Linked DNA regions of Catalinimonas alkaloidigena. The protein of the gene in region 1 binds, or shares a complex with, the protein of each later gene. Links are inferred from orthologs where the notes say so. Each region holds a gene or a part of one and is shown in the gene's direction. Other genes may lie near its edges.

Region 1 (7,643 bases):
AGTTCCTTTTGAGGAGCGGACTAAGATTATCCACCTGAAAGTTATCAACTTTTAAAGTCAGCATTTTCTCAGGATCTTCAGATAATGAGCCAAATAACGCAATTTCCTGTAGCCCTTCATCATGGGATTCATTAAATAGAGAAAAGCTGTTAAAAACTAGTTCTTTGTCTGAGTAAACGATTTTATTGCTGTCAGAAAAATACCAGGGATGATCTAAGACAAGTAAGTCAGAAGGGTTAAAAATAACCTCGGTAGTATCATTAAGAAAACGTAATTCACCGGAGATAGCAGCATGATTATTCGTATACTCTTGCTTTACATTTTGCTGAAAATCAATGTGGTCATCACTCCAGATGGCTTCAAAGATAAAGTTCTCCGTATTTAAATTTAATTCATCTTTGTCAATCTCCTGTCTTTCAGACTCCAGATAAACCATCGCAAGAATTTCAGTGCTGTCTGCAATTTTTGAAGTGGAAATATCAACAGTATTATCTAACAAGATACTGTTAGCATACTTGATGGTGTCTATTTTACTGTGCAGGGTAATAATATTAGTATATCCTCCCGTAAATTTGCCATTCAGACGGGTGTTATTTGAAATGCTAAGTTGCGGATCAAATAATTGTAATAGCGGGTTAATATCATCAAGAGAAATATCATAGTTCAGCTCATACTTATCATTCCGGTAGGATTCAATAGGCTTCACCTGTTTGCTACTATAATATGCCTGTAAGTCCTCAGCATTATTGGTGAAGATCAAGCGATACTCTTTGACCAGCTCTTCCACATCATTTACTAAATAAGAAAAATCATAATCCCCTCTGAGGTTAGCGTCAAACTTATCCGAGTAAAGGCTAAATATCCTTTCATTTTGGTCTTTAATGGAAGTAAATGATAATGTGTCTATCGCAAGGTTTCTGTTTTCATAGCTAACAAACAGCTTTCTGAAAGAAGCATTACCAACCAGATCATCAACTTTAAATCCTTTGGTATTAGTGGATAGCTCAGTCCTGATAAAAATTTCTTCTTCTGTAAGATTTAGCGTTTTTAGAAAAGCAGTGTCCAGCTTTGCCTGAAGCACTATGTCCTCTTTACCATTCCTCAGGTCAAGCGTACCATTGAGTGAGAATTTGAGGTTAGGGTCCTGTATATCCAGTTTCCCTTCAAAAAAAGATTTTGCGAAATGAGCATTGGTGGATATGTTCTTGTAACGATAATGATTTATCCCCAAATACTTGAAATTAGCATCCAGTTGGAAATCAGCATCATCAATGCTTAAGCCATTTCCGTTAATCGTGCCTTTGAAAGTAGTTTTTTGAAAAAGTCCGGGCTCAGGACTAAATGCAGCCAGATTAAAATCTGTAAGGGCCAGGCTTCCGGAATAAATAGGCTGTTCAGCAAGCTTTAGGTTGATGTCAGAAGCAATATTACCTAGGGCTGTTTCAGCACTACCATTCGCAACAAAATCGTTAGGAAACCCTAAAAACTCCCCTCGGAATTTAATATCACCAAATTTACGAACGTTTAGATAAGTTTGCTGATCGTTGATATACTGCTCAAGGTCACGAGTATCAATTAATGCATCTGAAAGCTCCAGGTTTATAAACGTTTCTTTGAAGTTTGGTAAGCCATTGAAACTTGCATCTCCGGCCAGGTGACTTCTGGCACCATAGTCCAGAATAAAATCACGGGCGGTAAAGTTTCTAACCTCTCCATCAAACTTTCCACTGATTGTATAAAACTCATCAAAACGATGCATGGAAGGTGCGAAGAGCGCTAAGTCACGTGAATATATTTCAGACTGTTTGATATTAGCATTGATGGTGATGCTATCGTTGAAATAGCTCAAATCTTCTTTGCCATCATAATTAAATACCACTGAATCTCTTATCGTACTATTTCCAGCGTACAGATCAAAATTCTGGAAGGTCATGGATTGATTTGTGTAGCGATAAAAGCCAATAAAGTCATGAATAGTAAAATCATTGACTGGCTCGTAACACCTTAGCGTATTTATCATAAGTTCCAGTGTATCTGCTACGACTCTGAAATCTTCTACATCACCTTGAATATTTTCTAGCTTAAAGTGGTTGTAATCAAATGCATCTGTGATAGGAGGCCTCTCAAGATCAGAATAGCTGAACTTTAAATCCCTAAGGTGAACATCTGAAATTGTGAAAACAGGAGGAGATGAAGATCTTTTTTTACCTCTTTTTCTGAAAATGCTCCTTACATTTTCAATAAACCGGGTCATGTTAAGTGTACTATCTACCGGACTTTTGATCAGGTTTACCTGTCCACCCTGTAAGTGGGCCTCACTCAGGAATATATTTTGACCATCAGTGAAGGTCCTTATGTCAAAGTCAATCGCGATCTCATCCACATAAATCATCGGGATTTTATCATCATCCACTACGACTATGCTATCCAATACTATGGTATCAAACCATTTAATATTAACGTTTTTGATAGATGTTTGAAAGCCAGTTCTTTCTGTAATAATACTGGCAAGTTTGTGCACGATTCTGGTTTGGAAATAGGGGATTTGGACGGTAGCTACAAGCAAAGCTAACGCTATAAACAAGCTTGCACTAAACCATATAATAGTCTTGACAGCTTTTCGTTGAGTTGTACTCTTATTTATTGTTTCTTTACCCAAATTTTCCAGTAAATATGAATGAATCCCTGCTAAACCTTAAAGAAACTGACACAGTTAACATATTGGCAGTAGAATCATCCTGCGATGATACCTCTGCTGCTGTAATACAAAACGGGAAGATATTAAGCAACATTGTAGCTTCTCAATCAGTTCATGAAAAATATGGTGGAGTAGTGCCTGAATTAGCCTCCAGAGCTCATCAACAACACATCGTACCTGTAGTACACCAAGCTCTTTCTAACGCAAATATAACAAAAAGTATGCTTAATGGTGTAGCATTTACCCGAGGACCAGGATTATTAGGCTCACTGTTGGTAGGAGCATCGTTCATTAAGTCAATGGCTTATGCTTTGGATATACCACTTTTGGCAGTAGATCATATGCAGGCGCATATTTTAGCTCATTTTATTGATGCACCCAAGCCCAGTTTCCCTTTCATCTGTCTTACTGTCAGTGGTGGACATACTCAGATCGTGCAGGTGAACAGTTTTTTGGACATGGAAATCCTTGGAGAGACTCAGGATGATGCGGTGGGAGAGGCCTTTGATAAATGTGCAAAACTAATGGGTTTGCCTTATCCCGGAGGCCCGTATATTGACAGACTTGCTCAGGAAGGTGATCCTGACAAATTTACTTTTCCTATGACCAATATGCCGGATTTGCAGTATTCTTTTAGCGGCATCAAGACTGCTTTTCTCAATTTTTTAAAAAAGCATGAAAATAAAAACGCTGACTTTATTGAAAACAATAAAGCAGATATAGCCGCTAGCATTCAAAAAACGCTGATTGCTATGTTGATGGAAAAACTAGAAAGCGCAGCAACCCAAACTGGTATTTGCGAAATTGCGATTGCCGGAGGAGTTTCAGCCAACCAGGGGTTAAGAGCAAAGCTGGATGAGCTATCCAAAGAAAAAGGCTGGACTATTTATTTGCCCAAACTGGAATACTGTACCGATAATGCTGCCATGATTGCTATTACTGCACATTATCTTTTGCTGGCAGGTAATGAGGCGAGTTTACGTATAGATCCCGATGCGCGTCTTCATTTTATGCGTTATTGAGGCTTTTATGCAATAACAAATCCTGAGGTAGTACTTCCATCAAATTCGGAAAAGTCAGGTAAGCTTTTGGTAATGCTATTGCAGTGAAATAAGGTAAGGTATTGATCACCTCAAATAGCCCTTTTCTAATTTTATTCCGGTCTTCAGTACTTAACTTTTCCTGTTGATTTTTTAGCAAAAGTTTAACAAGATGCGGATGCTGGTTTAACGCTTGGATCAGTGACTCCTCCTGTTCTTTGAGCATGAGTGAAATTCTGTTAAGTAAATGCGTTCCTAAAGCTTTGATCTTGTCTTCGTCCTGCATTTGAATCTGCTGCCAATACTCCACAATAAAACTTTCTACAGCAATCATACTGCTCTGAAAAGTCATATAATCCAGTTTGAGCTTTTTCCTAAGTTTATCCAGAAATTCCTGCTCTGCCTGATTGACTTCTCTGTCGGCACAAACTGTGAGTATTGCCAGTTCCAATAAGTGCTTCTTCATGACCTGAGATTGAGCCGTGGTAATTTCAAGCGCTGAAATGTTCAGGCCTTTGTCAATCAACTCAAGCGTATTCTTATGCGTTTCTTCGTCAAATTGTGCTACTTCCAGATAACTTTGGATGAGTTGTTTTTCTTCTTTTTCTAACGTTTTATTGGCATAGGCTGCTGCTAATATGGTTTTAAAAATGAGTAGCCTGTCTTCCCGGTGGTTTTGAAGTAGTTGTTCAGCAGCATGATCAGTTCTAAAAGCGTGAAGCCATTGACCGAAGTACAATACATCCAGAAACAAAAGGCTACTTCTGAAAAACTGTCCCCAGAAATTTGAAGCTTGGGCATCATCTCCTACTCTCATACCAATGAGGTATTCGGATAACTCCAAGCCCTTCTTATCTCGTCTGAAAAAGCCTGAGGTATGTGTGGTAAATAAATTGGGATATACCGCCCGGTAAAATTTTCCAATAAAAATTGCTGACTCCAGTAAAGCATCCGCAACATCTAACCTTTGACTAATCTGCTGATAGCGGGGCGAAATCAGACCGCTATGGAGAAAACTTTCAGTGAGTATGATTTTGGTTTTGTCCTGCATGGGCATCTTTTCGGTTCGCAATGCCCTCAAAAAAGATTTATAGTTGATTGGAATGTTGGCTGGATGCCCATAAAGGAAACCGGTAGGTTGCAATAACTCATAAAGAATAGTTTCTGGCTCATGCGCATTTTCTATCTCCATGAGCCTGTCATATTCCTTTTTTAAGGTATAGTTATTTCTCAGATGAAGGTATTGTTTTAACCAGCCTTTTTTACGAAAATCCATAACATTTTTTTGTACAATATATGTTATTCTTTCAGTATTTAAGATTATTGCCGCGCTGAGACTATTTGCTTAATGTAAGCTCAACCCAATAACATGAGTAAGGGATGTAAATCTTTGAATAAAGTCTTAGCTTAGGAGGATTGTTTGAATCTTATGAATTTCAAATTTATTTTAAAAAAGTTATTGTTATATTAAAAGATTGATAAGATAGTGTATGGCACAAAACGATAAACAACGATTTTCAAATAAGATAAATATTAATAATCGTAAAGCACGTTACGAGTATCATTTTCTGGACAAATATGTAGCAGGAATACAGTTGACAGGAACAGAAATAAAGTCTATCCGAGAAGGAAAAGTAAATCTTCAGGAGGGATATTGTTATATGAAGAAGGGGGAGCTTTTTGTGAAACAAATGCACATTACACCCTACAAACAGGGAACGCATTATAATCATGAAGCTGATCGTGAAAGAAAATTATTACTTAAAAAAAAGGAACTGGATAAAATAGAGTCCAAGACTAATGAAAAAGGCCTGACGCTGGTGCCAACCCGTCTGTTTATCAATGACAGAGGGCTTGCCAAGCTTGAAATTGCTTTAGCAAAAGGTAAAAAACTCTACGATAAGCGAGAAGATATTAAAAAGAAAGATGTGAAACGGGAGTTAGACCGGATGAAGATTTAGTAGATATATTATGTGAGAATAAAGGTCGTACTATCATTACAAAGTTAATATAAAGCTTTTAACAAAACTGAGTTCAATGAATCGTACAGTGTTACTCCTGAATCAGGATTATAGCCCCTTAGCCATTTGCTCAATGGAGCGTGCCTTTATTCTTGTATTTTTAAACAAAGCTGAACTTTTAACTGAAGTGGAAAACGATTTGCTGCATACCGTAGATCAGTCATTTCCTATGCCCGCCGTAATCCGGCTCTATAGATATGTTCGTATTCCTTATAGAGGTGTTGTGCTCACGCGCCAAAACATTTTCAGAAGAGATCGTTTTAGTTGCCAATACTGTGGTACTACTAAAAATCTGACTTTAGATCATGTAGTACCTCGTTCTAAGGGTGGCCAGACAAGTTGGGGTAACCTGGTAACCGCCTGTCGCAGATGTAATACCAACAAAGGAGATCGTTCCCCAGAAGCAGCGGGACTCAAACTGCTCAAAAAACCACATAAGCCAACCTACATCATGTTCCTCCGTGATTATTCCGGAGCTATGCGTAAAGAGTGGCAACCTTTTCTGAATTACGCCTCTTGATCATACTCATACATATTCAATAAGCAGACACTTCGTATTATCGGTATTGTTTTTGGTACTATTTATATAATTAGTTATGATTTTGCGTGGATAGCGCAAGCTTCAGAATAGTACCCAATTTTAATATCAATGCTTATGAAGTTGAATTTATCTCGTTTCTGTATGACCAGCCAGCTGAGTATTTTGGCTTTGGTCTTATTATTTCCAATGTATTCCTGCAGTGAGGAAGATTCTGTTTCAGATAATGAAGATGCTCAATCTGAACAACTGATCTACGATGAAGCTCTTGCTGACGACCTTTTTCAAGATATGGATGATATCAGTATGGAAGCTGCCACCTATTCTGAAAATGCTAGAGTCAATAATAGTTCATTATTTTCTTTGGCTTGTTTAAGCAGAACTGTAGCGAATGATAATAAAAGCTTATCCCAATTGGTTACGCTGACTTTTGATGAGGGGTGTGTGGATTCTCAGGGTAGAGTCAGAAGTGGAAAAATTATCATTAATCGTTCTATTAATGTGCAAGCGGCAAGTTATACGGTAAGTACAACTTTTGAAGATTTTTATGTTAATGATTATCAACTAGTAGGAACAAGGATAATTGTATTCTCCACCAATGCTGCGCAAAAAATTACAGCGACCATCACACTTGAAAATGGTAAGATTATTCTGCCTGATGGAAGCGTAATTACCAGAAACGCCACTTATACTAAGCAGATTGACCGGGAGGCCGGAGAAATTAGCCTTACGGGTAGTGCTGAAGGAGTTAATCGCAAGGGGGTAAGCTACATTTCCACAATTTCTACTCCATTAATCTATCAATCAGAATGTGCCTTGGAGGGCATTTTTATGGCTAGTGCTGGTAAAAAAACGATAACACGCCCGGGCAAAAGAACATTGGAACTTGACTACGGAGATGGCATATGTGATCGCACCATAACATTAATCGCCGACGGAATTGACCGCACCATTGAAGTTACTTTTAGTGAGTAAAACTTTATTGTAAAGTACAAAACCCTTTGTATTTGGCATACAGAGGGTTTTTTATGCAAGTAAACTTCAAATTTATCAGTTCAGTACTTCCTTCACTTTATCCGCGGCATCTTTAAGCAGAATGGCTGACTTAACTTTAAGGCCTGACTCTTCAATAATTTTAGCCCCTTCCTCAGCATTGGTACCTTGCAGGCGTACAATTATGGGCACCTCTATATTTCCTATATTTTTATAGGCTTCTACCACGCCATTGGCTACACGGTCACAACGAACGATACCACCAAAAATGTTGATTAAGATGGCTTTCACATTAGGATCTTTCAAAATTAATACGAAAACCTGCTTCAACTGTCTGGGCATTTGCTCCACCC
Region 2 (7,572 bases), 1.1 Mb from region 1 along the record:
TTAGTGTATATGATCTGGATGATTCAGAGCTTTTGCAAAGTCGTGCAATGATAGAAGCCCTCAAAGATGCTAAAATTATGGAGCGAAAAATCCAACAGAAGGCACAGGAAGCGATAGTACAAAGAGATAAAGTCTTAAACGTATTACAACAGTGGGTTTATCAATTCAATAGCATTGCTCAAATCGCTCTCCATGATGATTTGCTGAGTTTGGAATCATTGGGTATTGAGCTGGAGTCCTGAATTGTTCAGTAAGATTGACAAAAAGTGTTGATCCAATTACAAATTCCTACGGCTTAGGCCAAATTTTTCGTCTACCTCATAATTTCCTTTGGGCTCAATGTGTATCATGATGTCGTACACATTTTCCAGTCGTTCTTTGATCTCCTGCTCTACGGCGATACTGATTTTATGTGATTCTGCCACGCTCAAACGTGCATCTACCTCAATGTCCAGGTCAATAAGGTAAAGATTTGACATTTTACGGATGCGAGCCCGATGTGGGTTATGAGCCCCTTTTACAGCATCTGCTGCCTCAAACACCTTTTCATATGCAGAGGTGTCGTCCACACCGTCCATTAGCTCAGTATTTGATTCCATGAATATTTTGAAACCAATACGTAAAATCCACAGACTTACGCCGATTGCTATAACTGTGTCTATGATAGGCATTTTCAGCAGGAGCGTAACTGCAATGCCAATCAGTACAGAAAGCGAAAGTATAATATCTGCTCGCATATTTTTGGCATTAGCGATCAACATACTGCTATTGGTCTTTTTTCCGACCTTGAACTGCCAACTGGCCATCAAAAATTTTACGAGCATAGAAAATACAGTAGCGTATACTGCAAGCATATCAGGTAAATCACGCTGAACACCGCTGATCAGGTCTTTTACATTTACATAAAACAGTTGTGCGCCGGCAAAAAATATAAAGAATGAAAGGAATTTGCTGGCAATAGTTTCAGCACGCTGGTATCCGTAAGGATATTTCACAGAGGGAGGTTTTTGACTGATTCGCGCCGTAAAGAGGATAATCACATAAGTAGCTACATCTGAAAGAGTATCTATACCATCTCCTATTACCGCCTGACTGTTCGCTGTGAAGCCAACTACCATTTTGATCAGCGCGAGTAATGCATTCCCAACTATGCCTACCCAGGCTGCTCGGATAATTTTATCAATTCTATCTGACACCTCAATCCTATTTAAAAAAACAAGCTTATTCGTTTAGGCCGACAAAAGTACGCACTAAGTTTTGTAAAAAAATAATGATTTTGAATAGTCGTTTATATAAATTGTAGAGACAAAGATCATTTCAATGATGATTTTTTTAATATTTTTTTAAACCTTAAATAAACAAACCAATGGCATTCCAATTACCTGACTTACCTTACTCTTCTGACGCACTTGAGCCTCATATCGATGCCAAAACTATGGAAATCCACCATGATAAACACCATGGCGGTTATGTGACTAAACTTAACAAAGCAATTGAAGGGACTCCCCAGGCTGATATGTCTTTGGATGACCTGATGAAGAGCATAGGAAGTTTGTCCACCGCTGTACGTAATAATGGGGGAGGACATTATAATCACTCTCTTTTCTGGACAGTCTTATCTCCTGATGGAGGTGGAAAGCCCAGTGGTGAATTAGCTGAGGCTATTGACAAGGCTTACGGCTCATTTGACAGTTTCAAAGAAGAATTTAATAATGCTGCCGCTACCCGTTTCGGTTCAGGTTGGGCCTGGTTGATTGTTGAGCCTGGCGGTTCACTTAAAATTACCTCAACGCCTAACCAGGACAATCCTGCTATGGAGATTGCCGAAGTGAAAGGAACACCTATCCTGGGCTTAGATGTGTGGGAACACGCTTACTATTTAAATTATCAAAACAAACGTCCCGAATATATTTCAGCCTTCTGGAATGTGGTAAACTGGGATGAAGTAAGCAAGCGCTACTCAGCAGCCAAGTAAGGAAAAGTAAATCTATAATTGTGACCCTTTCCTCCATGGAAAGGGTTTTTTTAGCTTATTGCTACATTAAGGTAGCGTATGAAAGGCTCAATCGTTTTGAACATCCGAATAGCATCATCTTTAAAATTTTCGCTTTTGATCTCATCATCACTCAGCTTATGGATTACTACATAGTCTTTTAGTTTGAGCAATTCAATATTTGGATGATCTGTTTCGTAGCCTTTGGGAGCCTTCTTCAGTTTGTCTCCTTGTATTGTGCCATAATATTCCTGAAAGTCAGCTTTAGAAACGATCTTTTTTAACTCTGATGCATTATAATCAATCTCCTGCCTCACTTTGGATATTACCTCTGAACTGGGATGGTACATACCTCCTCCAATAAAAGATTCTCCATGAGGTTGTATATGGAGATAATAGCCAGCATTGGGTGATTTTTTACCCCCCTCCGACATATAAGCGCCAAAATTATTTTTGTATGGTGCTTTGTCTTTGGAAAAACGTATATCTCTGTTGATTCTGAAGATACAGTGCTTAGGTGCCAGTCCCACGAGCCCTTCATCTATAACAGAGAGTTCGCTCAGCAGCTGGGTTACCAGAACTTTAAATTCTTCTTTAGCCTCTTCATACCACGAGCGGTGGGCATCCATCCAATCTTTATTATTATTCTGGGCCAGTTCATCCAGAAAGCTGAGTACAAGTTGCGAATTCATAGATCGTCTAGTATGGTCTCTAAAGCAATGCCCCTTGAGGCTTTCAGCAATATGGTTGCATGCTCATAATTTTGAGTCTGCAAATAGGTTTTGAGTTGCTCTTTATTTGGAAAAAAGTGAGCCTCTGGATATGTTTTTTTTGCGTCTTCCATCATGCTACCACAAAGCAGCACGTCATTGATGTTACACTGGGTGAGTAGTGTGCCAATAGCAACATGCTCAGCAGGGCTGTCTTTTCCCAGTTCAAACATATCTCCCAGTATGGCTACTTTATGCCCTACCTTCATCTTATTCAGATTAATAATTGCAGCCTGCATAGAATCGGGATTAGCATTGTATGCGTCCATGATGATGGTATTGCTACCTTTCTCAATCAGCTGAGAACGTTTGTTAGAAGGTTGGTACTGGCTTACTGTCTGATTAGCAGCTTCAGCTGGTATTTCAAAATATTTACCTATACAAAGCGCCGCAGCAATATTTTCAAAGTTATAAGCACCAATCAGCTTAGTCTCAGTTACTTGGCCGTTTTCATGCTTATATATGATAAATGGGTCAGCACTGATCAGCTTGCAATGAAAATAATCACCTTCTGCGGGATAAAACAGTGGCGCTTCAAAGCGCTTTGCCATATTACTGAGAATGGGGTTTTCCGAATTAATAAAGACAGTGCCCCTTGTTTGGATAAGATAGTGGTACTGCTCACTTTCACCGCGAATAGCACCTTCAAAGCCCCCGAAACCTTCCATGTGAGCTTTCCCGATGTTGGTAGTCAAACCATGCGAAGGTTCGGCGATTTCACATAACATGGCAATTTCACCAACGCTATTTGCTCCCAGTTCAATAATTGCTATCTCATGCTCTTTTCGGAGCTGAAGTAAGGTCAGAGGTACACCAATATGATTGTTGAGGTTACCTTGCGTAGCCAGCGTTTTGTATTTCACACTTAATACCCGGTTTACAAGTTCTTTGGTCGTTGTTTTACCATTAGTACCATTAATTCCTAGTACGGGTATATCAAATTGACGGCGGTGATGACGGGCTAATTTCTGCAAGGTCTGCAGCGTATCCTGAACTAGAATAAACCGTTCATCCTGCTGGTATTCTGCCTCATCAATCAGGGCATAGCGGGCGCCTTTCTCCAGTGCATCGGCAGCAAATTGATTTGCATTAAACTTTTCCCCTTTTAGTGCTATAAACAAGCTGCCTTGTATGATATTGCGGGTATCTGTAGAAACTTGGACACATTCCAAAAATTTCTCGTAAATATCTTCTATCATTGTGATTTAATAGTTCTTAGAGTTATGGTTCTATAGTTTTAGGGATAATGATATCAAAGATTTTGAAACATATAAATGCTGTTTCATGTAAAACCTCACTTAAGGAAAAATGATTACGTCTATGAAAATCATATAGCCTTGAATCACATACAACACTAAGAACTATAATACCATCGTATCTCACGCAAGTAAGCAAAAAAATTAACTATGAGCTATATTCTGAGCCTGGAAACCGCTACCAAAACATGCTCAGTTGCACTGCATCGTGACAGACAACTTTTAGCCTTGCAGGATTTTCATCTGGAAAAATCACACTCCTCCATTTTGCACCCACTTATTGCTGATCTTATGGAATATTGTGAGGTAGATAGAAAACAGTTAAGTGCGGTAGCACTTTCTATGGGGCCCGGTTCATATACAGGCTTGCGGATAGGTACATCTACTGCTAAAGGCTTGTGCTTTGCGCTGGAGATACCTCTAATTGCTATTAACACATTGGAAGCGATGGCTCTAAGTGTTCAAAAATATAACAAGAAAAATGCTTTGCTCTGCCCTATGCTGGATGCGCGAAGAATGGAAGTGTATTATCAGATAAGAGACTCAGCAGGTGAAGAAGTGCATGCTACAGCCCCTTTAGTAGTAGAAGAAAATAGTTTTGATAAGTACTTAAACGACAGGGAAGTTTGGTTTTTTGGTGATGGAAGCGATAAGTGCCGCTCCTTCTTAGAAAATCGTTCAGAACATGCTATTTTCATAGAACACATACAGCCTTCAGCCAAAGAGGTCGGAGAACTGGCATGGCAAAAATTTGATGCAAAAAGCTTTGAGGATGTTGCCTACTTTGAACCTTTTTATCTCAAAGAATTTCGCACGACTAAACCTAAAAAGAAATAGTTGCGTTGCCTAAATTGTAAAGCATTGAAGAAAAATTATGAGACAGCAGGAAGGAGAAATTATCAATAAAGTCGCCCAAAGTCCTCTGGTAACATTTAATCTGGAAGACTACTATCCAAAGGGTGAAAGAATAGTGTATGACATCAAAGATAATCTTTTTCAGGAAGCTATCCTGAGGGAAAAAGACTTTAGGGCTTTTGTCAAAGAACACGACTGGTCTCAATATGAAGGGAAGTATGTAGCACTTAACTGCTCGGTAGATGCTATCGTACCTACCTGGGCTTATATGCTTCTTACTATTAAGCTGGAGCCATATGCGGCCATGGTAACCTATGGAAGTTTAGAAACTTTAGAAGTGGCACTTTTTACTAAAGCATTGGAAAAAGTAGATATTGAAAAATTCAAAGACGCAAAAGTTGTAGTAAAGGGCTGTGGAAACTTGCCGGTGCCTACTTATGCTTATGTTGAGATCACACGCATGCTTCGCCCTTATGTAAGCAGTATCATGTATGGTGAGCCTTGTAGTACAGTTCCATTGTATAAAAAGCCAAAGAAATAAATTTATTCCCAATATTTTCATAACGTTAAGAGCAGGTGCCAATTGGGTATTTGCTCTTTCTTTTTTTTAAGAAATTTTTTTATGCTCATCACTTTACAGATTTAATGAAGTGAAATTAGTCAAGTGTCTGATTTTCTAGCTTTTGTAGCTAAGCATAGAATTCCTACCTGCCTGGTAGAGCATTGCGCTGACCAAAAACGACTTTTTTATCCGACATATATCTATAAATTCGTAAGCTCCTTAAATCTCTATATCATTAAAATACAATCTAACCTCATGATACGAACCGAAAGGTTGCTGGATACGCTCATTGGTGCTGCTAATCTTGGTATGTGTGTAGTAGATGACCGTAACAAGATTATTGATGTCAATGAATTTTTCTGTGCTATTTATGAATACGAAAGAGAAGAGCTGATCAACAAATCTTACTCTATCTTGCAACCTGAGAGTTATCGTGCTCGTGCTAGTTTATACTACCAGAATTATATTGAAGGGCATCAGAAGTCTGGACTGCGTCAGATTATCAGTAAAAATGGTACTCGCAAAAATGTTTATTCGTTTACTGCTAATACTGTAGATGAAGAAGGCAATAAACTAAAGGTTTTCAATGTGGTGGAGGCCACAGAGCCGTCCGAAATTAGTAAGGAAGCTCCTTCTACACCTTTACAAACAAGCACTCAGGAAGTTGTAATCGGAAATAATGTAAAGACAGGAATTCTCAGGTGTAGCCAAGAAGGAGAATTACAATACGCCAACCCTCATGCACGAACTTTATTATTCTTACCAGCAGGATCAAAGAGTTTGCATAATGAAGTTACGGTTTATAAAGGGCAGCATTCAAGAAAGCTTACTTTAGTGCAACTGTTAAATGAGGAGCGCTTTGTCGACAATCAATCACTATTAATAGAACGACCGGATCACCCTCCGTTCTGGGCCGTATTAAGCGCATCTACAACCATTACCGATGAAGGGCAGGTTTGCTTTGACATTACAATCGTAAGCCTGGAAGATCAGAAACTACTGGAGCGAAAACTCAACAAGAGGATTGAAGAACTGAAAAATTCTAATAAGAGCTTAGATCATTTTGTATATGGTGCCACACACGATCTGAAAGCACCTCTCGCATCTATTTCTGGCTTGATTAATATTTTGAAGAGAGAGCAGGATTTCAGTCAAAGAGAGCTGTATATTCAGATGATGGAAAAGAGTGTGCACCGTCTTAATGAATTTATTAAAGAGATCGTTGACTATTCTCGTAATGCTAATCAAGATTTGAAGCATGATCATATAGAATTTCAACCCCTGGTGGAAGAGATCTTCGAGAGTATGGCTCATTTGGAAAATGCTGCCAAAATAAGACCTGTGATACAGGTTGAGCAGGATTATCCCTTTCTCACAGACGCACACCGCCTCAAAGTAGTATTAAACAACTTAGTGAGCAATGCTTACAAATACAGCAGCACTCATAGAAGAGATTGCTTTATAGAAGTTAAGGTAAAGGTTAGTCCGGTAAAAGCTACTATTCACGTGAAAGACAATGGCCAGGGCATTGGAGAAAGTCATATTGAAAAGATTTTTGATATGTTTTTTCGTGCTTCTGAAGGACAGACGGGTACAGGCCTAGGACTCTACATCGTCAAGGAGACACTTGACAAAATGCAAGGTTCAATCCACGTAGTTTCTGAGCTGGGTCAGGGAACGAGCTTTGTTGTAAATATACCCTCTGCAAGTACATTTGGCAGTAACGAGAAGCAAATGAAACTGGATATATAGCGGCAGCATGCCTACCGTAAGGGACAATATGATAAGCCGTTAGCAGTAAACGCTAAGCTGTTTCAGCCTGCATTTTTTCTTTGATAGCCTCAAGATCTTCTGTAAGCAGAGGCTTGACAATATAATCAGTAACCAGATGGTAGTTTTTTGCTTTGTTAATATCTGACTGCTCAGAGGAAGAAGTCAGCATATAAATGGCGGTACCCTCAAAATAATGATTTTTATTGAGCTTACTTAATCTTTCCAGGAACTCCCATCCATTGACAATGGGCATTCTGATATCCAGAAAGATTATGTTAGGGGGAGGGGCTTGCTCTTCTTCCAGCTTTTGTAAGTAGTCAAGGCTATCCACCGCACTAAGAAATGGTATGATTTCCTCTGCAA
Region 3 (7,767 bases), 4.1 Mb from region 1 along the record:
GGCGGTAGTCATCCAGAGGAAGGGCAGCAATTTCTACATTTCGGGCGGGCTCGCGATGAAAAATTCCCTCCTTAACTTCAAAGAAGTTTCGCAAAGCACTTTGCTCCTCGGTACCTGCTTCCATTAATGCATCTACAAACATTTTGGAGCTACCATCCATGATAGGAGGCTCTGGTCCATCAAGTTGGATAAGCACATTATCTATCTCCATCCCTACCAGTGCGGCCAGGGTATGTTCTACAGTATTGATACGGGCTCCACTCTGCTCTATCGTAGTACCTCGGGAAAGATCTACTACATTGTCGACATCCGCATCTACAATAGGATGCCCTTCAATGTCAATTCGTTGAAACTTGATACCATGGTTAGGCTTGGCAGGTAGAAAAGTCATATTGGCTCTTACGCCGGTATGTAAACCTACGCCAGATACTGTAATAGACTTCTTAATTGTGTGTTGTCTGATATTCATTATTAATTATTCCTCGCTTCCGGACAAAGTTAATACTTTTTTCTCTAGTTGTTGAATACGGGCGGCTAAATCCGGGAGGTTCTTGAAGGAAGCATATACCCTTAAGTATTTATTACGGTCAAAGCTGGGACTCCCTAGCTCTATACTACCGGGAGTCATAGACTTTCCTACTCCTGCCTGTGCCCCTACTTTACTGTTGTCACCAATTTTGAGATGTCCTACCACCCCAACCTGTCCTGCCAGCACGCAGTTTTTGCCAATTTTGGTAGAGCCGGAAACTCCTGTCTGGGCGGCGATCACCGTATTTTCTCCTATTTCAACATTATGAGCAATCTGGATTAAATTATCAAGCTTCACTCCATTGCCTATCTTTGTAGACTCCAAAGTAGCGCAATCTATTGTGGTGTTAGCGCCAATATCTACATGATGCCCTACAATAACATTACCTACCTGAGGAATTGTTTTATAAGTACCGTCAGCCTGAGGAGCGAAACCAAAGCCGTCACTTCCTATTACCGCTCCTGCATGCACCACACAATGAGAGCCTATTACGCAACCAGGATAGATCTTAACTCCGCTATGGATGATAGTATGATCGCCTATCTGCACATTATCACCAATATAAGCATGAGGATAAATTTTGACGTGATCACCAATCTTACAATTGGCTCCTATATACGAAAAAGCCCCTCGGTAAATATCCTGACCAACTTCTGCGGTACTATTAATATAGGCAGGTTGCTCTACCCCTTTTTTTTGAAAATTGACCAGTTTATGATACTCTTCAAGAAGAGCAGTAAAGGCCAGGTACGGATCTTCTACACGTATCAGGGTGGTATGCAGTTCTTTCTTGGGGTGAAAATCTTTTTTAACTATTACAGCGCTCGCATTCGTAGAGTAGATAGAGGCTTCGTATTTAGGGTTGGAGAGAAAGGAAATCGCTCCTTTACCAGCATCTTCTATTTTTCCCAGCTGACTGATCTTGATAGAACCATCTCCCTCCAATTCACCATCGAGTAGGTTAGCAATGTATTCAATACTAAATTCTATCATTTATGTAGGTTTTATTAGGAATATGCTATGCTGTTGTGGCGCAAATTTACATCTTTGGGCCAGCATAGGTAATATTTTTTGACAATTCTGCTCATAGCCTTAATATTAGGCAAGTCCGATGCCTGTGCTATGTCAAAAATCTTGCCCTCTTTGGTGATTATGTTGATTTTTTGACCGCTCGAGACATAAGCAGCATTACTGATACTACCATGTACCATAAAATACTTTAGTTCCTGTTCTGTGATCTTTAATTTGCTTAATATTTTTTTTTCTAACGCTTCTAATTTTTCCTCAGGGGTCACTTCATTGCTCAGCTTTATTCTAAATAGTCTTCGCTCCAGCAAGCGGCTGCTAAGATCAGACAAAACCCGGTCAGGATGGTATACCCACTGTTTGATAGCTGCCCAGATATCAATATCATCCAGCGACACAAAATGCTTAAGACAATTCTGATCCTGCTCAAGCTCATCTAGTGTTACTTTCTGATTAAGGAAAAATGCCAAACTGGGACTGGCTTGAACATCTACCCCCTGCGCTGCCAAATCAATGCTTCTGTTCATAGTAGAGATCATCATTTTCTCAGCACTTACACTGGTCTTATGCAGATATACCTGCCAGTACATAAGCCGACGTGCATTTAGAAAATTTTCTATGCTATAGATTCCCTTTTCTTCTACAACGATCTTATCATTTCGCACATCCAACATTTTGATAATACGGTCAGCACCAATCTCTCCTTCAGAAACCCCGGTATAGAAACAGTCTCGTTTGAGATAATCCAGCCGGTCGATGTCTAACTGGCTGGAGACAAGCTGATGAAAAAATTTACGCGCATATTGATCCGTAAATATCTGATAAGCCAGATGCATATTTCCTCCAAATGTATCGCATAATCGCCTGATGATCAGCTCCGACATTTGTTCATGTCCTACTCCGGGGATGAGCACATACTCCAAAGCGTGAGAGAAAGGCCCGTGTCCGATATCATGCAATAAAATGGCTATTAGCGTAGCTTCAAATTCGTCTTCAGAGATCTCCTGCCCTTTGTTACGCAGGCTGCTTAAAGTGCTTTGCATCAGGTGCATGGCTCCCAGTGCATGATGAAAGCGCGTATGCAACGCCCCCGGATAAACAAAATCAGCTAAACCCATTTGTCTGATCCTTCGTAATCTTTGAAGGTACGGATGTTCTATAACATCAAAAATCAAATCAGAGGGAATATTGATGAAGCCGTATACCGGGTCGTTAAATACTTTTCTCTTGTTCAATTTTTATATGTTTTTTTTAAATATTCTCAACATGATTTTTTGCTACTTTATCGTTCCTTCACTTAAGTAAGTAGCTAATATTATTTTATCTCAAAACTTCACTACCTTAGATTAAGTTTAAAAAGCTAAGTAAACAGGATATTTTTATGCAAAGATATAGCATTTTGTGGGCGGATGACGAAATTGACCTGCTTAAACCTCATACTCTTTTTCTGGAGAATAAAGGATACGAAGTCGTCACAGTAAATAGTGGTGCAGATGCCATTGACGCATTTGAGAAGCGTCATTTTGATATTGTTTTTCTGGATGAGAACATGCCCGGGATGACCGGATTGGAAGTACTGGATTACATCAAATCCTCTAAGCCCAGCATTCCGGTGGTGATGATCACCAAGAGCGAAGAAGAAATGATTATGGAGCAGGCCATAGGAGCTAAGATCAGTGATTATCTTATCAAGCCGCTTAACCCCAACCAGATTTTACTCTCTGTCAAGAAAATTCTGGATAATAAGCGTCTGGTTACTGAAAAAACCAACCTGAGCTATCAGCAGGAATTTCGTAACCTCAGCATGGCCTTTGGCGAGGATATGAATCATGAGGAATGGGTAGAGGTTTATAAAAAGCTGGTGTACTGGGAACTGGAAATTGACAATACAGAAGAAAAAAGTATGTCAGAAGTTTTAGACATGCAGAAGGAAGAAGCCAATAACAACTTCGCCCGCTTCGTAATTGACAATTATGAGTCATGGCTTAATGACGTGAATGCAGAAAAGCCAATGCTCTCCCATCAGTTAATGCAGAAAAAGGTTTTTCCCCATATTAACGATGAAAGGCCCGTATTTTTCATTGTTATTGACAACCTCCGTTATGATCAGTGGAAAGTCATAGAGTCAACGGTGCTTAATCATTTCACTATGGAAGAGGAGGATACTTTCTACTCTATACTTCCTACTACTACTGCTTACTCACGGAATGCTATTTTTTCGGGCATGTTACCGTCAGATATGGAAAAGTACCATGGCGATATCTGGGTGGGAGATGATAAGGAGGAAGGAAAAAACAACCATGAGCATGAATTTCTAAAGCGTCATCTGAAAAAACGGCATCTAAATGTCAAAAGCAGTTATCATAAGATTACCCAAACACAGCAGGGAAGACAACTGGTAGACACGGTACCCAACCTGCTGAACAATGATCTTAATGTGATCGTGTACAACTTTGTGGATATGCTCTCTCACGCTCGTACTGACCTGGAAATGATCCGCGAACTGGCCCCGGATGAGTCTGCTTATCGTTCTATTACCCGTTCATGGTTCATGCACTCTCCTTTGCTGGATCTTTTTAAGCGCATCGCCCGGGAGAAAGCAAAGATTGTAGTTGCGACCGACCACGGCACCATAAGGGTAAAACACCCCGCCAAGATCATTGGTGACCGTAATACCAATACCAATCTACGGTATAAGCAGGGCAAAAACCTTAACTTTGACAATAACAAAATTTACGCTGTTAAGAAACCTGAAAGCCTGTTTCTTCCTCGTTTAAATGTATCTACTACTTATGCATTCGCTACGCAGGACTATTTCTTTGCCTATCCTAACAATTATAATTATTATGTAAATTACTACCGTGATACTTTTCAGCACGGTGGAGTTTCACTGGAAGAAATGATTGTGCCGGTAATCACGCTCAATAGTAAAAATGCCTGAAGTATTAGGAGAAATAGTGCTTAAGCGACCAGAAGAGGCACTTGAAGCAGCAAGGAGGCTGAGAAAATTAGCTGAAAGCGTAGATGTTTGGTTGTTTTATGGGGAGATGGGGGTAGGCAAAACTACCCTGATCAAAGCGGTTTGCGAAGACTGGCAGGTAATGGATACCGTATCAAGCCCCACTTTTGGGCTGGTGAACGAATATCAGAACACCGACCATCAAACATTCTATCACTTTGACTTTTATAGAATAAAAGATGAAGCAGAAGCCTGGGATATCGGTACAGAAGACTATTTTTACTCGGGAAATTACTGCTTCGTAGAATGGCCTGAACGCATTGAAGGTTTGCTTCCTGAAGAATTTATTCGTATAGATATACAGGCGGAGGCTGATCAAAGCAGAAGAATCTATTTATCTAAACATGGGTGACCAATACAAATCGGGTTTCAAAGAGTTGGCCAAAGAACAGGCCTTGTATCCACAGGAGCAACTCCTCAAGGTAAAAGAAGGGAGTAAATCACTAAATATGGGAATTCCCTGCGAAATTTCCATGCAGGAAAATCGCCTGATGCTTACACCGGAAGCTATTGCAGTGCTCAGCAGTAACGGACATGAGATTGTAGTAGAAGCTAAAGCAGGCGCTTCCTCAAAATTTACCGATAATGAGTTTAGTGAAGCCGGGGCTAAAATTGTGTACTCTGCCAAAGAAGCGCTGGAAGCCAATATCATTCTTAAAGTAGAACCCCCTACCCTGGATGAGATTGAAATGATTAAGCCAGGATCCACACTTATTTCTGCTTTACAGCTCGGTAACCAAACACCCGAATATATCCAGGCGCTTAACAAGAAAAAGATCACCGCCATCGCTTTTGAGTTTCTAGAAGATAAAGTTGGAGGTATGCCGGTAGTACGTGCCATGAGTGAAATTGCCGGCAATACTGTTATGTCTATCGCCTCTCACTATCTGAGCAGCGTAGCCAATGGAAAAGGAATGATCATAGGTGGGATTACCGGCGTACCGCCTACCAAGGTGGTCATACTGGGTGCCGGAACAGTCGGAGAATATGCTGCTCGTGCCGCTATTGGGCTGGGCGCGCAGGTACAAGTGTTTGATAACCAACTCTATAAACTTCGCCGTATCAAACATGCACTGGGACACCAGGTGTACACTTCTACCATGGACATTTCTACGCTGGGGGAGTCACTTGAAAACGCTGACGTAGTGATTGGAGCCGTAAGGGCTGAAAAAGGCACTAATCGTATGATCGTCACAGAGGAGATGGTCGCCAATATGAAAGAAGAGTCAATAATTATAGATGTAAGCATTGACCAGGGGGGCTGTATAGAAACTTCAGAGCTTACTTCTTTAAAAAATCCGGTTTTCCGCAAGTACAATGTGATTCACTACTGTGTGCCTAACATTGCCTCCCGGGTAGCGCGCACCGCAACAACTGCATTTAGCAACATATTTACTCCCATATTACTACAAACAGCAGATGTGGGGGGGATTAATGAGATGATATTTCACCATCGTTGGTTTATGCGCGGGGTCTATACCTATCATGGTAGCCTGACTAATGCCGCAATCGGAAAGAAATTTAACCTCAAGTTCCGCGATCTTAATCTCTTGATGGCGGCCCGCTTCTAAACCCATTTACACTACATGATTAACACTATACCTAATCAAGCAGTACTAATGCTGCTTTCGCTATTTCTATGGGCTGGGGATCTACAGGCTCAGCATGTTTACTATCCTGAGAAAAATAAGTGGGAAGAAAGAGTTCCGGAAGAAGCAGGGCTAAATGCCAGTAAACTTAATGAAGCGATAACATTTGCCCGGGAACACGAATACGAAGGTGCCCGCGACCTGCGTATTGCTATCCTCAAAGGTTTTGAAAGAGAACCGTATCACAAACTGGCAGGCCCGGTAAAAGAAAGAGGAGGGCCGGCAGGTCTGATCATCAAAGATGGCTATATCGTAGCGAAGTGGGGTGATGTAGAACGAGTGGATATGACCTTTAGTGTCACCAAAAGTTATCTTTCTACCATAGCTGGCTTAGCGGTTGATGATGGCTTGATTGGAAATGTTGATGATCCTGTACAAGCTTATGTATGGGATGGCACATTTGAAAGTGAACATAATAGTAAAATTCAATGGAAGCACCTGCTGCATCAGTCTTCTGACTGGTCAGGCAGCTTATTTGGCATGTACGATTGGGCTGACCGTCCGCCAAATGGGGGAGGGATTGATGACTGGAAGAGCCGTACATTACTTGAGCCGGGAACAAATTTCGAATATAATGACGTACGGGTAAATGTACTGGCCTACTCTCTACTACAAGTCTGGAGAAAACCGCTACCTATGGTGCTTAAGGAAAAAATTATGGACCCGATCGGGGCTTCTTCTACCTGGCGGTGGTATGGATATGAGAACTCTTTTGTCAATGTAGATGGTATTAAAATGCAGTCAGTGAGTGGTGGTGGCCATTCGGGAGGAGGACTATTCATCAACACCCTTGACCATGCACGCTTTGGCCTGCTTTTCTTAAGAAATGGTAAATGGAGAGACCAGCAGCTTGTTTCTGAACGCTGGATAAAAGGTTTACAGCAATCCTCTCCTGGCAATGAGAGCTACGGCTATATGTGGTGGCTGAACAAAGGAAACCAACAGTGGGAAGGTGTTAGCAGCTCAGTATACTATGCAGCTGGCTTCGGCGGAAACTTCATTGTAGTAGATCAAGAAAATGACCTGATAGTAGTCACCCGTTGGCTCAATCCACCTCAGATCGGTGAAATGATGAGACTGGTGACAAGAGCACTATAAACAAAAAAGTGGAGCTTATGGCTCCACTTTTATTATCCTATTAATTTATCTCAGCGGTTAACCTTCCGGAAGCTCTGCAATTACGGTACGTCCAGCCTTGGTTTTGTCACCGATATTCACCTTTACCAATGAGCCTATTGGCAGAAACACATCTACCCTTGACCCAAATTTGATAAAGCCAAACTCTTCGCCCTGTTTAATCTTATCTCCTTCGTCCACATACCATTTTATTCTCCTGGCCATAGCTCCGGCAATTTGACGTACCATTACCTCTATGCCATTCTGTAATTCTACTACCACTGTCGTCCTCTCATTGTCAGTACTTGACTTAGGGTGCCAGGCTACCAGGTACTGCCCCGCATGATACTTAAAGTATTTGATCACCCCTGAGACCGGATTGCGGTTGATATGCACATTGATGGGAGACATAAAAATAGAAATCTGCA

What was found. The genes of interacting proteins can lie anywhere in the genome.
Region 2: the proteins of tsaD (region 1) and tsaB are in contact, whole or in part, in a solved structure (PDB 4WQ4), measured with the Escherichia coli proteins. The link is inferred for Catalinimonas alkaloidigena from one-to-one orthologs.
Region 3: the proteins of tsaD (region 1) and tsaE are in contact, whole or in part, in a crystal structure (PDB 6N9A), measured with the Thermotoga maritima proteins. The link is inferred for Catalinimonas alkaloidigena from one-to-one orthologs. Residues at the interface, in WP_004082750.1 of Thermotoga maritima: Cys10, Asp11, Arg49, His50, Leu82, Gly84, Gly135, Gly136, Glu154, Thr155, Leu156, Asp157, Asp158, Ser159, Glu162, Asp165, Lys166, Arg169, Leu170, Tyr175, Lys213, Thr214, Leu217, Tyr218, Gln221, Arg222, Asn324; in WP_004082108.1 of Thermotoga maritima: Leu37, Gly38, Lys46, Lys57, Val59, Lys60, Ser61, Thr63, Phe64, Thr65, Leu66, Met67, Val69, Pro71, Tyr82, Arg83, Leu84, Asp86, Asp88, Phe89, Asp93, Ile128, Asp130, Glu131, Arg134.

Annotation. Positions count from the first base shown.
Region 1 is NZ_JAQFIL010000001.1:2,318,406-2,326,048, forward strand. Bases 1,821-4,696 are described here. They hold tsaD (tRNA (adenosine(37)-N6)-threonylcarbamoyltransferase complex transferase subunit TsaD), read left to right. Parts: upstream 1,821-2,673; coding sequence 2,674-3,720; downstream 3,721-4,696. Other genes in these bases: OKW21_RS09520 (translocation/assembly module TamB domain-containing protein), read right to left, coding at 1,821-2,521; OKW21_RS09530 (DUF533 domain-containing protein), read right to left, coding at 3,707-4,696. Also shown: more of OKW21_RS09520, read right to left, coding at 1-1,820; more of OKW21_RS09530, read right to left, coding at 4,697-5,014; SsrA-binding protein SmpB, read left to right, coding at 5,229-5,699; OKW21_RS09540 (HNH endonuclease), read left to right, coding at 5,776-6,279; OKW21_RS09545 (hypothetical protein), read left to right, coding at 6,415-7,272.
Region 2 is NZ_JAQFIL010000001.1:1,213,132-1,220,703, forward strand. Bases 3,208-6,012 are described here. They hold tsaB (tRNA (adenosine(37)-N6)-threonylcarbamoyltransferase complex dimerization subunit type 1 TsaB), read left to right. Parts: upstream 3,208-4,169; coding sequence 4,170-4,856; downstream 4,857-6,012. Other genes in these bases: OKW21_RS05125 (UDP-N-acetylmuramoyl-tripeptide--D-alanyl-D-alanine ligase), read right to left, coding at 3,208-3,962; OKW21_RS05135 (DUF2480 family protein), read left to right, coding at 4,894-5,415; OKW21_RS05140 (PAS domain-containing sensor histidine kinase), read left to right, coding at 5,692-6,012. Also shown: OKW21_RS05105 (PQLLE family protein), read left to right, coding at 1-242; OKW21_RS05110 (cation diffusion facilitator family transporter), read right to left, coding at 279-1,196; OKW21_RS05115 (superoxide dismutase), read left to right, coding at 1,367-1,975; OKW21_RS05120 (DUF2461 domain-containing protein), read right to left, coding at 2,026-2,685; more of OKW21_RS05125, read right to left, coding at 2,682-3,207; more of OKW21_RS05140, read left to right, coding at 6,013-7,188; OKW21_RS05145 (response regulator), read right to left, coding at 7,241-7,572. UniProt on the Escherichia coli protein: Required for the formation of a threonylcarbamoyl group on adenosine at position 37 (t(6)A37) in tRNAs that read codons beginning with adenine.
Region 3 is NZ_JAQFIL010000001.1:6,393,913-6,401,679, forward strand. The notes cover bases 3,208-6,207. They hold tsaE (tRNA (adenosine(37)-N6)-threonylcarbamoyltransferase complex ATPase subunit type 1 TsaE), read left to right. Parts: upstream 3,208-4,488; coding sequence 4,489-4,926; downstream 4,927-6,207. Other genes in these bases: porX (T9SS response regulator signal transducer PorX), read left to right, coding at 3,208-4,496; OKW21_RS25875 (alanine dehydrogenase), read left to right, coding at 4,919-6,145; OKW21_RS25880 (serine hydrolase domain-containing protein), read left to right, coding at 6,161-6,207. Also shown: OKW21_RS25850 (bifunctional UDP-3-O-[3-hydroxymyristoyl] N-acetylglucosamine deacetylase/3-hydroxyacyl-ACP dehydratase), read right to left, coding at 1-469; lpxD (UDP-3-O-(3-hydroxymyristoyl)glucosamine N-acyltransferase), read right to left, coding at 476-1,519; OKW21_RS25860 (HD domain-containing protein), read right to left, coding at 1,537-2,790; more of porX, read left to right, coding at 2,937-3,207; more of OKW21_RS25880, read left to right, coding at 6,208-7,321; OKW21_RS25885 (phosphatidylserine decarboxylase family protein), read right to left, coding at 7,379-7,767. UniProt on the Escherichia coli protein: Required for the formation of a threonylcarbamoyl group on adenosine at position 37 (t(6)A37) in tRNAs that read codons beginning with adenine.